Regions from separate parts of the Streptomyces sp. NPDC056628 genome, predicted to be linked through region 3. Evidence: riboswitches for the same ligand, from Rfam matches in the RefSeq annotation. Region 3 holds a riboswitch; each other region holds the start of a gene.
What was found. A riboswitch is a leader RNA that binds a small molecule or an ion and turns the genes downstream of it on or off. The one in region 3 is predicted to bind cyclic di-AMP.
Positions count from the first base shown of each region.

Region 1: linked by a shared signal. The riboswitch ahead of ACFRAC_RS33360 (peptidoglycan DD-metalloendopeptidase family protein) and the one ahead of ACFRAC_RS12355 (transglycosylase family protein) in region 3 are both predicted to bind cyclic di-AMP.
Region 2: linked by a shared signal. The riboswitch ahead of ACFRAC_RS03905 (C40 family peptidase) and the one ahead of ACFRAC_RS12355 (transglycosylase family protein) in region 3 are both predicted to bind cyclic di-AMP.
Region 4: linked by a shared signal. The riboswitch ahead of ACFRAC_RS18385 (transglycosylase SLT domain-containing protein) and the one ahead of ACFRAC_RS12355 (transglycosylase family protein) in region 3 are both predicted to bind cyclic di-AMP.

Region 1 is NZ_JBHTWG010000047.1:24,230-28,314, forward strand. Features, by position in the region: gene ACFRAC_RS33345 (helix-turn-helix domain-containing protein) at 1-383, shown strand, start outside; gene ACFRAC_RS33350 (DUF6126 family protein) at 380-502, shown strand; gene ACFRAC_RS33355 (tyrosine-protein phosphatase) at 518-1,315, opposite strand; cyclic di-AMP (ydaO/yuaA leader) riboswitch at 1,898-2,054, shown strand; gene ACFRAC_RS33360 (peptidoglycan DD-metalloendopeptidase family protein) at 2,059-2,985, shown strand; gene ACFRAC_RS33365 (SGNH/GDSL hydrolase family protein) at 3,283-4,068, shown strand.
Region 2 is NZ_JBHTWG010000002.1:116,456-120,540, forward strand. Features, by position in the region: gene ACFRAC_RS03895 (helix-turn-helix domain-containing protein) at 1-706, opposite strand, end outside; gene ACFRAC_RS03900 (ATP-binding protein) at 920-1,378, shown strand; gene ACFRAC_RS03905 (C40 family peptidase) at 1,538-2,011, opposite strand; cyclic di-AMP (ydaO/yuaA leader) riboswitch at 2,015-2,222, opposite strand; partial or broken gene ACFRAC_RS03910 (hypothetical protein) at 2,562-2,854, opposite strand; gene ACFRAC_RS03915 (ABC transporter permease) at 3,297-4,085, opposite strand, start outside.
Region 3 is NZ_JBHTWG010000007.1:90,588-94,672, forward strand. Features, by position in the region: gene ACFRAC_RS12345 (septum formation initiator family protein) at 1-161, opposite strand, end outside; gene eno (phosphopyruvate hydratase) at 256-1,536, opposite strand; gene ACFRAC_RS12355 (transglycosylase family protein) at 1,760-2,437, opposite strand; cyclic di-AMP (ydaO/yuaA leader) riboswitch at 2,442-2,634, opposite strand; gene ACFRAC_RS12360 (transglycosylase family protein) at 2,842-3,840, opposite strand; gene ACFRAC_RS12365 (cytochrome P450) at 3,984-4,085, opposite strand, start outside.
Region 4 is NZ_JBHTWG010000013.1:87,903-91,987, forward strand. Features, by position in the region: gene ACFRAC_RS18375 (outer membrane lipoprotein carrier protein LolA) at 1-218, opposite strand, end outside; gene ACFRAC_RS18380 (polyprenyl synthetase family protein) at 520-1,530, opposite strand; cyclic di-AMP (ydaO/yuaA leader) riboswitch at 2,308-2,484, shown strand; gene ACFRAC_RS18385 (transglycosylase SLT domain-containing protein) at 2,489-3,223, shown strand; gene ACFRAC_RS18390 (HAD family hydrolase) at 3,273-4,085, opposite strand, start outside.

The sequences.
Region 1 (4,085 bases), on a different contig from region 3:
GGGTCCCCGACCGGGACGCCGTCGTGCGCGCCGCCGACATGGAACCCACCGCCGCCGGCGGCTGGACGTACTGGCAGGCCGGAGTTCCCGGCCGCGGGATGCAGGCCCTCCGGGTCCATGTGCCGTACGGCTCGCAGGGCGACATCGTGCGCGTGCACCCCGGCGAGGAGTGGCTCCACGTCCTCAAGGGGCGGCTGCGGCTGCGCCTCGGGGACACCACGCACCGCCTCGGCCCCGGGGACAGCGCGCACTTCGACTCGCTCACCCCGCACCTGCTCGCCGCCGAGGACGACGGCGGCGCCGAGCTCCTCTTCGTCCACACCCTGTTGCAGAGCCCCACGGCCACCCTGTGCCTGGGCCCCACCCCTGGAGAGACGTCATGACCGACATGGAGGAGAAGTTCCCGCGCGCCCTGTGGGTGCGGCTCATCATCTACATCGCGGTGGGGCACGTCTTCGCCGCCTTCGTCTTCTTCCTCTTCGAGGCGGGCGGCGGGAAGTAGGCGCACCCCGCGCCCTCAGTCGAGAAGCCGCTCCCGCAGGCGCTCCCGCGCCTCGGGGGTGAGCCGCAGACCCTGCTCCAGGTAGGTGTCGACGTCGCCCCACGTCTCGTCGATCGTGTCGAAGGCGGCCTTCAGGTACTCCGCCCGTGCGTCGAAGAGAGGGCTCAGCAGCTCCATGACCTCGGGCGAGTACGCCGAGGGGGCGCTGCTGCCGCGCCGCACCTTGTAGCGGCGGTGCTTCTCGTTGGACTTCAGATAGTCGGCGACGATCGCCTCCCGCTCGACGCCGACGGCGAGCAGTGTCACCGCGATGGACAGGCCGGCGCGGTCCTTGCCGGCCGCGCAGTGCATCAGCGCCGGGACGCTGTCCTCCACCAGGGAGTGCAGCACCCGTGAGTGCTCGCCGGTGCGCTCCGTGACGATGGAGCGGTAGGAGGCGATCATCCGGGCCGCGCCCTTGCCGTCCGCCAGGATCTCCCGCAACTGGTCGAGGTCGCCGTCGCGGACCATCTTCCAGAACTCCGCGCCGTCCGCGGGGTCGGACAGCGGCAGGTTCACATTGCGGACACCCGGCAGCTCGACGTCGGGGCCCTCCAGCTTCTGGTCCGCCGCGTTGCGGAAGTCGAAGATCGTGTGCAGCCCCAGCGAGTCGAGGAAGGCGGCGTCCTCAGGGGTGGCGTGGGCGAGGTGGCCGCTGCGGAACAGCACGCCGTGGCGCACCCGTCGTCCGTCCACGGTGGGCAGACCGCCCACGTCGCGGAAGTTGCGCACACCGGCCAGTTCGGGCTCGGTCGACGGGATCTGCTGCGTCACGGGGGCTCCTCCCGGTGGGCCCCGCCGGCGCGGCTCGGCGGTGAGGCCGGCGAGGTGCGCTTCTGACGATACGACATGACTGTGCGCGCCAATCAGTTGTCCACAGGCGACAGCTGGGGAGTAATGACCTGAAACGGGCAAGTCGCCGTATGTCATCATCGATGACGGATGTTTTATCCCGATTCGCATCCGATGCGAGGTGATTCCCTCTGGGATTCAGGTCGGATTCGCGCCGAAGGTTCGATGTGCCGGATATCCGTTGACGTCACATCTAGGCTTTCTGTCCGAATTGATGCCTTCATTCCAACTCGTTCTGAAATAAGGAAACCTGGAGCGACGTCACGTGAGGAGCGTCATATCCGTGACGGTGCGTCGCCCGTCATGTCCACGTAATCGGCCTGCCGCTTATGGGAATTCGAGGGTGGCGACCTCTTCGAAATACACGGAGTGTGACCGGTGAATCCCGTAAGGGATCAAGACGAGCGCATTCGGTCGGAACCCCTCACTTGTTCCCATGCGTCTTTCTCGCTTACGTTCACCACCAATCCGGACGGACGCCGAATCCTGCCGCCGACCGGAATCCGCGCACACTCACCCGTCCACGGCAGGAGCGGGGGACCCACAGGTACATCGCCTGTTCCGGTCCCGGAACAGGCTTGGGGTCAAGCCGCGTCCCGACGCGGCCGGGCATCTCCAGCCCGCACCCGACAGCTCACCTCGCAGGCGCCGGAGAGGAATTCGCCATGCCCGCCAAGGGTAAGCATCGCCGTCCCAAGTCCCTGCGCTTCACCCGGACGATCGCCGTCGCCGGAACCGGTGGCGCCGCTCTCGCGCTTCCGCTGATCGGGGCCACCGGCGCCCACGCCGCGACCGGCCAGTCCGTCCCGGAGAAGGCGGTCCAGTCCGTCCAGGTCGCCGCCGAGAAGGCCCCGGCGCAGAAGACCTCCGCCCAGAAGACGCGCACCTACGAGGTGAAGCGCGGCGACTACCTGGCGAAGATCGCCGACGAGCAGGACGTCCGCGGCGGCTGGAAGAAGCTCTACGCCGACAACCGCGAGGCCGTCGGCGCCGACCCGTCGCTCATCCACCCGGGTCTGAAGCTCTCGATCGGCAAGAACGCCGCGACCGCCGCACCCAAGGCGTCGGCCCCGTCCTCCTCCCCGTCCGAGCCGTCCGCGAAGCCCGCAGCGCCGAAGAAGGCCGCCGCGCCGAAGAAGGCCGCCACGGCCGCGCAGAGCGCCGACGAGGCGAGCACCGTCAACGGCTTCACCGCCCCGGTGTCCGCCGCCGCCGTCGGCACCTCCTACAAGGTCGCCGGCAGCATGTGGTCCAGCGGCTACCACACCGGCGTGGACTTCTCCGCCGCCACCGGCACGCCCCTGAAGGCGGTCGGCGCCGGCACCGTCGTCTCCGCCGGCTGGGGCGGCGCGTACGGCAACCAGGTCGTCATCCGGCTCGCCGACGGCTACTACGCCCAGTACGCCCACCTGTCCTCGCTGTCCGTCTCCAGCGGCCAGACGGTGACCGCGGGCCAGCAGATCGGCCTCTCCGGCGCGACCGGCAACGTGACCGGCCCCCACCTGCACTTCGAGATCCGCACCACGCCCGACTACGGCTCGGACGTGGACCCGGTGGCCTACCTCCGCTCCAAGGGCGTCGCCATCGGCTGACCGCCCCACCGCACGGCGCGCACCACCTGCCTGACACGCACGCGCACCACCTGCCTGACACGCAGCCGAAGGCCGGACCCCGATCCCCGGGGTCCGGCCTTCGGCCCGTCCCGGGCGGGCACGGGTCGCGTTTCGGCGCTCAACGTCCCGGCCAGGAGCCGTATTCCGGCTTTGGTGAAGGCTTTGGCAGTGGCTTATCTCACCGTTCGTCAACCTCTTCCTACGGTCGCGTAGGTCACATCGGAAGGTGAATCATGTCCCGACGTGACAGACGATTCGAAGAGTGACAGCAGAGCAGTGATCGGGTCGTACGTCGCGGTGGGGGACAGCTTCACCGAGGGCGTCGGCGACCCCGGCCCCGACGGGGCGTTCGTCGGCTGGGCCGACCGGTTCGCGGTCCTTCTGGCCGACCGGCGGCCCGAGGGCGACTTCCGGTACACGAACCTCGCCGTGCGCGGCAGACTGCTCGACCAGATCGTGGCGGAACAGGTCCCCAAGGCCGTCGAATTCGCCCCGGACCTCGTGTCGTTCTGCGCGGGCGGCAACGACATCCTGCGGCCCGGCACCGACCCCGACGAAGTGGCCGAACGGTTCGAACGGGCCGTCGCCCGGCTCGCCTCGGCCGCGGGCACCGTGATGGTGACGACGGGCTTCGACACCCGTGGCGTGCCCGTGCTGAAGCACCTGCGCGGCAAGATCGCCACCTACAACGGGCACGTACGCGCCATCGCCGACCGCTACGGCTGCCCGGTGCTCGACCTGTGGTCCCTGAAGACCGTCCAGGACCGCCGGGCCTGGGACAGCGACCGGCTCCACCTCTCACCCGAGGGGCACACGCGCGTGGCGCTGCGCGCGGGCCAGGTCCTCGGGCTGGAGATCCCGGCCGACCCGGACCAGCCCTGGCCGCCGCTCCCGCCCCGCGGGACCCTGGAGATCCGGCGCGACGACGTCCAGTGGGCGCGCGAGTACCTGGTGCCGTGGATCGGGCGGCGCCTGCGCGGCGAGTCGTCGGGCGACCATGTGACGGCCAAGGGGGCGCTCTCGGCGTACGACATCAAGATGCGCATCGCGTCGGTGGCCTGAGCCCGGCGGCACGGCCG
Region 2 (4,085 bases), on a different contig from region 3:
CAGAAGTGCTCGAAAATGAGAAGATAACGAAAGGCCCGGTGATGCCGACATGCTCACCGGCCGTGAACGGCAGCACTTGCAGGCTCACTTGGGGCAGCCGCGCCGCCTCCAGCAGGCGCTCCATCTGGCGCCGCATCACCTCGGGGCCGCCGACCTCCCGGCGCAGCACCGCCTCGTCCAGCACGGCGCTGAGCCGCAGCGGCGGATCGGCCCGCAGCACCTCCTGCCGGGCCAGCCGGACCGCGACCAGCGCGTCGAGCCGGTCGTCGGCGCCGTCGTCCGTCCCGCCCGTCGCCGCCCGGGTCACCGCCCGCGCGTACTCGGGCGTCTGCAGCAGCCCCGGCACCACGGAGGTCTCCAGCGTGCGCATCGCGCTCGCCTGGGACTCCAGGCTGATGAAGTCCCGGTAGGTCGGCGGCAGGACCCCGCGGTAGGCGTGCCACCAGTGGTGCCGGCCCGCCGCGTCGGAACCGGCCAGCGCCAGCAGCACCTCCCGCAGCCGGGCGTCCCGTACGCCGTAGGCGTCGAGCAGTAATCGCACATCGGCCGGTTTCACCCCGCTGGCGCCCGTCTCGATGCGGCTCACCTTGGACTGGTGCCAGCCCACCAGGCGGGCCGCCTCACCACTGGTGAGCCCGGTCCCGGCGCGCACCGCACGCAGTTCCGCGCCCAGTTTCCGGCGGCGGACCGCCGGGCCGTGCTGCATGGGCAACTCCTTACTCCGACCGGGCCGCCCGAATACGGTCTGCCGTCGCAGAGTTCACCGCTTCGAGCGACAGATATATGCACATCTTGGCGGATCGGCACCCGTGACCGTCGTGGTGATGGCAGTCTGGCGGCGAAGCACCAGTCCGGGACCGTACTCGAACCCTCCGCTCCGTGTCGGACTGCGGTCCCGTCGGAAAGGGACGACGTCGCCATGGCAGACCATCTGGAAGCATCCGTCACTCTGCCGAGCGATCCCGCCTCGGTCTCCGCGGCACGGTCCTACGTCATCACCACGCTCGCCGAGTGGGGGCTGCCGTCGGACACGGAGGCGGCGGAGACCATCCGGCTCATCGTCTCCGAACTCGCCACCAACGCCGTCCAGCACACCCTCGGGCAGTCGCCCACCTTCACCGTGGACCTCGAGCTCGACCGCGACGAGCACCTGCGCATCGGGGTGACCGACAGCCATCCGCGGTTCCCCAAACGGCTGCCGGCCGCCGTCCAGCAGGACAACGGCCGAGGCATGGTGATCATTCGTTGGCTGGCCGCCGAGTGCGGCGGCCGGATCCGGGTGTGGCCGACCCGCGAGGGCGGCAAGACGGTCTCCATCGAGCTGCCGTGGACCGTACCGGCCTCGCCGGTCGCGGTCGCGGCGCCGCAGGAGCCGTAGGAGCGCCGCGTGGCGCCGCACGACGCGCCGCGCGGCGCGTTCCGCCCCCGCCGGCCCCGGGAGGCCCCGGAGGCGCTGGAGGGCCCGGCCCGTGCCGGACGCCCTCCGCGCTCCGGGAGGGCGCCGGCGGGGGTGGGGGCGCCGTAGGCGCCCCGCGGGTCACTTGACCCGGCCGTACCAGACGCTCCTGGTCCAGATCTTCTGCAACCTGACCACGTCACCGCTCTTGGGGGAGTGCCAGATCTTGCCCTTACCGGCGTAGATGCCCACGTGGTAGACGTACGACCCCGAGTGGAAGAACACCAGGTCACCGGCCTTGCGGTGCGAGGCCGAGATGTGGCGGGTCTTGTTGTACTGCTGGGCCGCCGTGCGGGGCAGCTTCTTGCCGGCCTTCTTGAACGAGTACAGCGTGAGCCCGGAGCAGTCGAACCGGTTCGGGCCGGTGGCGCCCCACTTGTACGGCGACCCCTTCTTCGAGGCGGCGATCCGAAGTGCCTTCGTCGCCGGTGTGGCGGCCTCCGCCTCCGAGGTGAGACCGGGCGTCACGATCGAGCCGCCCACCGCGGCGAGAGTGAGGGCCGAGGCCGTACCGGCCCTGGCCATGAGCGACGGGACACGATTGAGCGCAGTCATGCGCAACCCTTCGTCAGCCGCCTGTGAAGGATGACCTGTCGGATTCGGGCTGGCGAAGTTGCCCGGCCGCGTCGCGGCTTCACCCCAAGGGTTGCTCGATTCGAACGAACGTCCGTACCGGCGACCCGTCTTGCTCGGGTCCTCCACTCCTGCCGATCCACTCCTGTCGACCGGTCATCCGGGCGGCGGCAGGACTCGGCGTCCGCCCGGATCGCCCCGCCGCTGCGGCGGGGGCTTGTCGTCAGTCAGGGATCTTGGCGCACGGAAGAACGAAAATCCCAACGGAACCGGGGATTTGTGGTGTTACTCACCACTCACCCGTTCGGGTGGACGCTACTGCGTTCGAGGAAGTGGCCAGGTGCCCGACGAGCCCCGGACCAGCGGCGGAAGGCTCAAATCCGGCTGTGCGTCCCGCCCGTGACGCAAGCCGTACGCGCGCACGGAAGGAGTACGGAATACGCCGATGGGGGGTACGCCGTTCGGTCCGTTTCGGCGTGGCGGCGGACGTCGCGGCGGCGGGCCGCGGGTCCGGATCGCGGCTGTGGCGCCGTCAACTGTCGGAGCGCGGCGGCGGCGTGACGCGGGCCGTGCGGCGCTCCCTGGCCAGGACGCGCAGCGCACGCTCCAGCGTGCGGGCGTGCGGCTCCGTCTCGCCCCGACAGTGCATCAGCGCCGGCGCGTCCCGGAGCGCGACCGCCTTGCCGGCGAGCGCCTGGGCGGCGCGCGGGCCCCGGTAGGTGTCGCCGTCCTTCGCCGGGTTGTTAGGGCCCAGCAGGCCCACGACTCCGGGTAACGGTCGATCAGCTCCGCCTCCGTGCGCGTCGGCGCGGGAAGGGGCGGCAACCCGGGTGGCGGCGTCCTCCGGTCACCGCCCCTCGTCCGGGGCGGTCGCGGCCGCGCGGTCCGGGGCGACGCGGTCCACCAGCCCGTCCCGCGGCGCCTCCTGGGTGACGCGTACGGTCTCGCGCTCGAGATCGGCGCCACCCGGGCGCGCGGGCGGCCGGTGTGCCCGGCGGGCGTTCCCTCCGTCCGGGACCGCACGCGGGCCGGCTCCTGGGTCTGCCTGGCGAGGTCGCGTCCGCCCCCCGCGCACCCCACCGCTTCGGCCTCACGGCGGAGCACCGGGGGCCGAAGCCCTCCTGAGTCCCCGGGTGGCCCCCGGGTGAAGGTCGGGCCGGGTCGTCCCCTGCCGCCTGTCACGTCTCGGACGCGTCGAGGCCGTGCGCCCCCGTCCGCTCCGGCGGGGGCGCACGGCCGGTTCGGTGGTTCCGCCGACGCGGGCGGGTCAGCCGACGGGGGCGGGCCGGCGGGCCGGGGCAGGGCTCGTCGTGGTCGCGTTCGCCTTGAGGCGGGCGCCCAGCAGGACCGCGCCGAGGCCCAGTGCGGCCCACCAGGTCAGGGTGAGGGCGGGGCCGGCCGACGCGGCGCCGTCGAAGAAGGACACCGAGCGCAGCAGGGTCGCGCCCGCGCCCGGCGGCAGCCACTGGCCGATCGTGCCGACCGGCTCCGGCAGCATCCGCGGTGCCGACGCCGCCCCGGAGAACGGGTTGCCGATGAGCATGACGGTGGCGGCCATGAGACCTGTGCCGGCCGGTCCGAGGAGGGCGCCGAGCCCGGCGACGGCGGCGCTGACGGCCAGGGTCATCAGGGTGAGCACCCCGGTCTCCGCCCACCGGTCACCCGTGAGGACACCCAGCCAGCTGTGCGCCAGCGTGGCCGCGACCAGGCCGGTCAGGGCGGCCGTGCCCACGAGGGCGCCCGCGGCGCCCAGGCCGCGCAGCCCCAGCAGGGTGACCCCGGCACCCGCCGCGATGCCCGCGAGGGCCAGCGGCAGCACGCTGGAGCTCAGCGCCGCCCCGCGCGGGTCCGTCTCGGGCGCCGGTACCACGTCGACGGTCTCCACCCGCGTCCCCTCGGCGGCCGCCTGCCCGGCCACCGCCTGCCGCAGCAGCTGGGCCACGGCCGGGCTCGCGGCGGACGCGGTCAGCAGCCGGGGGCCCTGGGGTGTCACGACGACCGCGCCATACACGTCCCGGTCCTGGATGGCGCGGTGGGCGGCCGGTTCGTCGGCGTA
Region 3 (4,085 bases):
AGGGTGCACACGACCAGGGCGAGCAGCGCGGCGCGGCCGGTGAGCCGGGAGCGCTGGGCCTGCCGCTTGGTCTGGGAGCGGTAGACACGGGCCGCCGTCTGCTCCCCGAGCAACCGGATCCTGGTCGCGGTGGAGAACCGGTCCCGGTCCTTCACGGCCATGTCCCGCCTCCCGTCTCAACGCGCGTACGTCCCCGCACACGGTACGGGACCGAGTACGGGGACGTACGTACGACGCTTCCTACAGGTGCGTGCCTCAGCCCTTGAAGCGGGGGAACGCGCTGCGGCCGGCGTAGACCGCGGCGTCGTCGAGGATCTCCTCGATGCGCAGCAGCTGGTTGTACTTGGCGACGCGCTCGGAGCGGGCCGGGGCGCCGGTCTTGATCTGGCCGCAGTTGGTGGCGACGGCCAGGTCGGCGATGGTGACGTCCTCGGTCTCGCCGGAGCGGTGGGACATCATGCACTTGAAGCCGTTGCGCTGGGCCAGCTCCACGGCGTCCAGGGTCTCGGTGAGCGAGCCGATCTGGTTCACCTTCACGAGCAGCGCGTTGGCGGCGCCCTCCTCGATGCCGCGGGCGAGGCGCTCGGGGTTGGTGACGAACAGGTCGTCGCCGACGAGCTGGACCTTGTCACCGAGCTTGTCGGTGATGGTCTTCCAGCCCTCCCAGTCGTCCTCGAACAGCGGGTCCTCGATGGAGACGAGCGGGTACGCGTCGACGAGCTCCGCGTAGTACTCGGTCATCTCGGCCGCCGAGCGCTCCTTGCCCTCGAAGGTGTAGACGCCGTCCTTGTAGAACTCGGAGGCGGCCACGTCGAGGGCGAGGGCGATCTGCTCGCCGGGGGCGTAGCCGGCTTCGTTGATCGCCTCGAGGATGAGGTCGAGGGCCTCGCGGTTGGAGCCCAGGTTCGGGGCGAAGCCGCCCTCGTCGCCGAGGCCGGTGGCCAGGCCCTTGCTCTTCAGCACCTTCTTCAGCGTGTGGTAGACCTCGGCGCCCCAGCGCAGCGCCTCGGAGAAGGACTCCGCGCCGATCGGGGCGATCATGAACTCCTGGATGTCCACGTTGGAGTCGGCGTGCGAGCCGCCGTTCAGGATGTTCATCATCGGCACCGGCAGCAGGTGCGCGTTCGGGCCGCCCAGGTAGCGGAACAGCGGCAGGTCGCTGGCCTCGGAGGCGGCGTGGGCCACGGCGAGCGAGACACCGAGGATGGCGTTGGCGCCGAGGGAGCTCTTGTTGTCGGTGGCGTCCAGGTCGAACATGGCCTGGTCGATCAGACGCTGCTCGGTGGCGTCGTAGCCGACGAGCTCCGGGCCGATCTGCTCGATGACGGCGAGGACGGCCTTCTCGACACCCTTGCCCAGGTAACGGTTGGGGTCCCCGTCGCGCAGCTCGACGGCCTCGAAGGCGCCGGTGGAGGCGCCGGACGGGACGGCGGCACGACCCGTGCTGCCGTCGTCGAGGCCGACCTCGACCTCGACCGTGGGATTGCCTCGGGAGTCCAGGATTTCCCGGGCTACGACGACGTCGATGGACGGCACGAGCATCTCCTTCGTGATGTGAAGCCTGTACGCAGCCCGCGATGGGTGCTGCGAGACGAGCCTATCCGGCTCGGGGGCTTCGGCCAGCGGTCGACCGCTCTATGGACGGAACCGAGAGCGAATTGTTTCCGAACGGAACAAAAACCGGGCCCTGCATCCGCACAGAACCCCGCCCCGGTGCGTACGGGGGAACGCGCACCGGGGCGGGGAGCCTGTGGGGGTCCTACTTGAGGTGGAGCTGCTGACCCGGGTAGATCAGGTCGGCGTCCTGGACGATGTCCTTGTTCAGCTTGAAGAGCTTCTCCCAGCCGCCCTTGACGTCGTGGTCGGCGGCGATCGTGCTGAGGGTGTCGCCCTTGACGACCTTGTACTCGCCGTCGCCCTTCTTGACCTTCTTGCCGGTCGGGGTGGTGACGGTCTTGGTGCTCTTCTCGGCGGCCGGACGCTCGGCGGAGCGGGAGGCCGGCTTCTCCTCGGTGGAGCGGGTGCCCTGCTCGCCGCCGGTGGCGGAGGAGCCGTTGTAGGCCGCGCTCGACAGGCCGGTGCCGCAGTTCGGCCAGGCGCCCTTGCCCTGGCTGGCGAGGACCTTCTCGGCTATCGCGATCTGCTGGGCCTTGGTGGCCTGGTCGGCGGTGGAGGCGTACTGCGTGCCGCCGTAGGCCGCCCAGGTCGAGGCGGAGAACTGCAGACCGCCGTAGTAGCCGTTGCCGGTGTTGATCGACCAGTTGCCGCCGGACTCGCACTGGGCGACGGTGTCCCACTCGGAGGCGGTGGCGGCCGAGGCGCTGCCGGCGGCCATCAGCGGGCCGGCGACGGCGGCGGCGCCGGTGACGCCGACGACGGCGATGGCGCGGGCCGCCTTGGACGGACGACGGTGCTTGGCCTTGCTGGAGAACAGCATGGAGAGATCCCCTCACCGACGCCTACGAGGTGAGCTGTCGGGTTCGGGCCGGTTGAGTTGCCCGGTCGCGCACCGCTGGTGCGTGCTGCGCGACTTCACCCCAAGCCGGTTCCGGCCGTCCGGCCCCGAAGGGCCTCGACTTCCGGACCCGGCGCTTACCTTGGGTCCCCCGCTCCTGCCTACGGCGCTTGACGCGACGACTGTTCCCGTACGGCCGTCGGCAGGATTCGGCGTGACGGCTGACGGGGCTCGCTGGTGGCGAGCGATCACGACCGTAGACACGCCGCTCGGGGATTTTCAAAGACGATCAAGGCTTCTGAGATCTATCTCTCAGTCCATTCAAAACGGACATTACCCATGAAAGCAGGGCGTGAACTGCCGCTTCATTTGGCCCTGTTCGGCCGTTATTCGGTGGGGACGTCCAGCGTCTGACCGGGGGCGATGCTGTTCGCGTCGGCACCGATGGCCGCCTTGTTCGCCTCGTACAGCGCGCGCCATCCGCCGTCGACGTCAAGGGAGTCGGCGATGGAGGCGAGCGTGTCGCCCTCCCGGACCCGGTAGGAGGCGTGGCGGCCGGAGGAGCCGGCGGTGGCGTCCACGGCCGCGGACTCCTCGGCGCTGGCGCCGCGGTGACGTCCGGAACCGGTCGGCACGTCCTCGATCGCGGCGGTGTCGACGAGGCTCCAGGACCCCGCACTCTGCCCGGAGTTGTCCCGATTGCCGCTCTCGAACGTCTCCACGGGGGAGCTGTCCGGCGACTCCGAGACCGTCGCTCCGCCGGACGCGCCGGCTCTCTCGGACTTACCGGACTTATCGGCCTTGGAGGCCGAAGAAGGGGAGGAAGTGGAGCTGCCGGGCGATTCGGATGAGTCGTCCGCCGAAGCACTCGGCGTGCCCGACGTGTCGCCGGAGGGGGCCGAATCGCCGGAGGAGCCAGAGGATTCGGATGAGTCAAGCAGGCCGGACGACCCGGACACCTCGCTCGGGGAGTCCCCCGCGACCCCGGTGTCGAGGTCGATGGCTCCCGACTTCTTCGTGAGCCCGTTGAGCACGGCGCAGGTGCCCCAGGGGCCCGTCCCGCGCTGCGCGAGGATGTCCTGCGCCACGGCGATCTGCTGGGAACGGCTCGCCAGGTCCGGGCTGGCGGCGAAGTCGAGACCGCCGGACTTCTCCCAGTCCGCCTGGGTCAACTGGAGCCCGCCGTAGTGCCCGTTGCCCGTGTCCGCGCTCCAGGAGCCGCCGCTCTCGCAGTCGGCGACCTTGTCCCACACGTTGCCGTCCGCCGCGCTCGCGCCCGTGGCGCCGAGGAGCGGGATGGCGATGGCGGAGCCGGTCACTCCGGCCGCGACGAGAAGAGCCGGAGCCTGGCGGGGGCGACGGTGACGACCGTTCCCGGAGAGCATGCGGGGACCTTTCGCGAGACAGCGCTGACCAAGGCGCGCAGAACCCGCGTGCCTTCGTTGATGGGTGAACGTATAGGCAGACGATCACTTGTCACAAGTTAATGCCGCGCAGATCACGTGAAGATCACAGAGGTGAGCGCATGTCACGTTTGCGGAGCGGAACGGTTGCCTCCGACCGGGGTGAACTCCACCGGTAGGGTGCGCAGGCCCCGCATGATGAGCCCGCCGCGCCACCTCAACTCCGC
Region 4 (4,085 bases), on a different contig from region 3:
ACGTCCGACTTGGCGATCTTTTCGACCAGTTGCTGCGCGGTGAGGTCCGGCAGGTCCGGGTCCCCGGCGTCGGCGAGCGCCGGGACCAGCCCGATCGTCGCCGCCGCGATCCCCACCACCGTGACCGGGACGACGTACCGAGCGGCCTTGCGCCGGCCCGCGCGCAGGTCGTCGCCCTCCCCTGCGGTCGTACTGTCGTCGACTTCGTACGGTGCCATGTGTGCCCTACCTCCGTCGTCGGCGGCGGCCGTCCGTTCGTCTGTCGCCCGCGAGTCTCACGACCCGGCAAGGTCCACCCCTGAGCCGCCATTCTCACCCGAATCGGTGAGGAGTGGTGTTTCCGTGATGTCCATCTGACCAGATGGGGCAGGGAGTTTCGTCAACCTGCGGAGCCAACTCCGTGTACACCTGCGGTATGACGCCGCAGGGGTGGACCTCCCCCGACCCGTAGGGGTCGGGGGGTGAGGCGGGGAGAGGAACGGTGGCCGCGGGGCAGTCCCGCGGCAGGGACGCCGGGCTTCAGCCGGCCCGGTGCACGACGGCGTCGCACAGCTCCATCAGGGCGGCCTTCGCGTCGTTCTCCGGCAGGGGCGCCAGCGCGGCGCGCGCGTCCTCCGCGTAGCGGACCGTGTCCCGCCGGGCGTGCTCCAGCGCCGGGTGCTCACGCAGGGCGGCCAGCGCCTCGGCGAGCCGGGCGTCGTCGCTCAGGTCGGAGTCCAGCAGCTCGCACAGGGCGATGTCCTCGGGCAGCCCCAGACGCTCCGCGCGCTCCCGCAGCCGCAGCACCGGCAGGGTCGGGATGCCCTCGCGCAGATCGGTGCCGGGCGTCTTCCCGGACTCGTGGGAGTCGCTCGCGATGTCCAGGACGTCGTCCGCGAGCTGGAAGGCGACGCCGAGCCGCTCCCCGTACTGGGTGAGCACGTCGACCATGGTCTCGTCGGCGCCCGACATCATCGCCCCGAAGCGGCAGGAGACCGCCACCAGCGACCCGGTCTTGCCGCTCAGCACGTCGAGGTAGTGCTCCACGGGGTCCCGGCCGTCCTGCGGCCCGGCCGTCTCCAGGATCTGGCCCGTGACCAGCCGCTCGAACGCCTCCGCCTGCACCCGCACCGCCTCGGGCCCGAGGTCGGCCAGGATGTGCGAGGCGCGCGCGAAGAGGAAGTCGCCGGTGAGGACCGCGACGGAGTTCCCCCAGCGGGTGTTCGCGCTGTCGACACCGCGCCGGACCTCGGCCTCGTCCATCACGTCGTCGTGGTACAGCGTCGCCAGATGGGTCAGCTCCACCACCACGGCCGACGGCACGATCCCCGGGGCATACGGGTCCCCGAAGCGCGCGGCGAGCATCACCAGCAGCGGCCGGAAGCGCTTCCCGCCCGCCCGCACCAGGTGCTGGGCGGCTCCGGTGATGAAGGGGACCTCACTCTTGGTGGCTTCGAGCAGTCCCTCCTCGACAGCCGCCAATCCGGCCTGGACATCGGCTTCCAGAGCCTGGTCCCGCACGCTCAGCCCGAACGGCCCGACGACGGTCACGAGGGGTCTCCTGTCTGCTGGTGTCTTTCGGCTGGTTACACGGTTTGTCGATAGGTCGCTGCCATCACTCAAGTCAGCGTATCCGGTCACGTTTCGATCACCGATGCCGCCCACCCGTCCACCACGGGCGACATCGGTTCACGGTCGGTATGTTTTTTGATCACCCGATAAGGACGGACATTCATCGTTTTATCGGCGCGTCACTGTGTGTAGCCGCCCACTCCCCCATCCTTTCCCGAACCGAAACTGCGTTCGACTCTTCGAGGGATGCACCGCGGGCCCGCGCGACACCCCCGCCCCCGTCTACCCCGACCCGCCCTCCGGACGCCTCCACGCCTCCTCAACGACCGACACGAAGGGCGAGGTTCCTGCGCGCCGGCACCCCGGGCGCGTCGCCACCCTTTCGCACCTTTTGCTCCACACCCACAAAACGGACTCTCCGGACTCAAGGGGCAGATGGGCGCGTTGACGGTGAGCTTTCCACGTGTAGGCAATAACAGGGTAGTTGGAATCATTGCCCGATTTGCCGCTGTTGTGATCGCCGTGAGTTGGGTCACGCGGCCCCAGATCGGCCCCTCCGCCGCCGGAGCCCGTCGACCCCTTGCCACAAAAGCGAGTTGAGAATTGGCAACCGCAAAGGATCAAGCGCCTCATACGCCTCAGACCATGGTCAACTAGCACGTCAGGTGCTTGCGGCACTTGTTCCACACATGTGCTGTCGCATACGTTCCCGCTCTGTCGGGCGGACGCCGAATCCTGCCGCCGCCCGAGTCATCCACCTACACAACGCACTCGCACGGCAGGAGCGGGGGACCCAGGTAAGTCGCCGTACCGCACGCCTCGATGGCGCGCCGGGACGGCTAGGGGTGAAGTCACGTCGTCCTACGGCGGCGTGGCCGGGCATCTCCCGCCCGAACCCGACAGCTCACCTCGCAGGCGCCGGAGAGGAAACAGCGCCATGTCCCGAGGCCAGCACCGCCGCACCCGTACCAGCCCGTTCGCCCGGCGCGTCATCGCCGCCGGAGCCGGTACCGCCGCTCTCGCGCTCCCCCTGCTGGGCGCGACCACCGCGAGCGCCGCCGAGCCCGCCAAGGCCCCCACCGTGGCCACGGTCGGCTCCGTCAGCTACACCACCAAGAAGGGCGACACCCTGTACGGGATCGCCGACCGCTACGACGCCCAGGGCGGCTGGCGGCAGCTCTACAAGGACAACCGCAAGGCCATCGGCGACGACCCCCGGCTGATCCACCCGGGTGTCGACCTGAAGGTCCGGAGCACGAAGAAGGCCGAGCCGTCGAAGGCGAGCACGGCGTCCGCCCCCGTCAAGGAGTCCGCCGTCGCCCAGGCCACCCAGGCCTCCGCGAAGACGTACGCCGACAACCTCGACGGCTGGATCCGCGAGGCGCTCGACATCATGGCGCAGAAGGGGATCCCCGGTTCCTACGAGGGCATCCACCGCAACATCATGCGTGAGTCGTCGGGCAACCCGGCCGCCATCAACAACTGGGACTCCAACGCGATCGCGGGCACCCCGTCCAAGGGTCTCCTCCAGGTCATCGACCCCACCTTCGCGACGTACCACGTGCCGGGCACCGCGTACGACCCGTTCGACCCGGTCGCGAACATCACGGCCGCCTGCAACTACGCGGCCGCTCGCTACGGCTCGATCGACAACGTGAACGGCCCCTACTGAGCCGTGCCGGCTCTCCCCCTCCAGTAGGGGAACTTGCGGCAGGGATCCTCTAGTAGGGGAACTCGGCCAGGCTGCGGGCGAACAGTCTCTCGAGGACGACGGCGATGCCGTCGTCCTCGTTGGACAAGGTGATCTCGTCCGCGACCGACTTGAGTTCGGGATGCGCGTTGGCCATCGCCACCCCGTGGGCGGCCCAGTCGAACATGGGGATGTCGTTGGGCATGTCCCCGAAGGCGATGGTCTCGTGCGGACCCAGGCCGAGATGCTCGGCGGCGAGCGCGAGGCCCGTCGCCTTCGTGATGCCGCATGGCTGGAGTTCGACGGTGCCCGGCCCCGACATGGTGACCGTCGCCAGCGAGCCCACCACCGCGCGGGCCGTCACCGCCAACTCGTCGTCCGACAGCGTCGGATGGCGCAGCAGCACCTTGCTGATCGGCTCGCACCACAGGTCGTCGCGATGCCGCACCCGCACCGCCGGCAGCGTGGGGTGGGGCATCAGATAACCCGGCTCGATGAGCGTGAGCCCCTCGACTCCGTCCTGGTCGACGGCCGCGTACACCTGCCCCACCTCGGCCTCGATCTTGCCGAGGGCGGTCTCCGCCAGGTCCCGTTCCAGGGTGATGGACCACAGCAGCCGGTCCTGGCCGGCGTCGTACAGCTGCGCGCCCTGTCCGCACACCGCCAGTCCCCTGCTGCCCATGACCTCCAGGAGGGGCCGCACCCTGGGTGCCGGCCGTCCCGTGACCACGAGGTGCTGGGCGCCGGCCACCGCCGCCTGCGCGAGCGCCACGAGGGACCGGTCGGAGAGTGTGTCGTCACCTCGGAGGAGGGTCCCGTCCAGGTCAGTGGCGATGAGTGAATA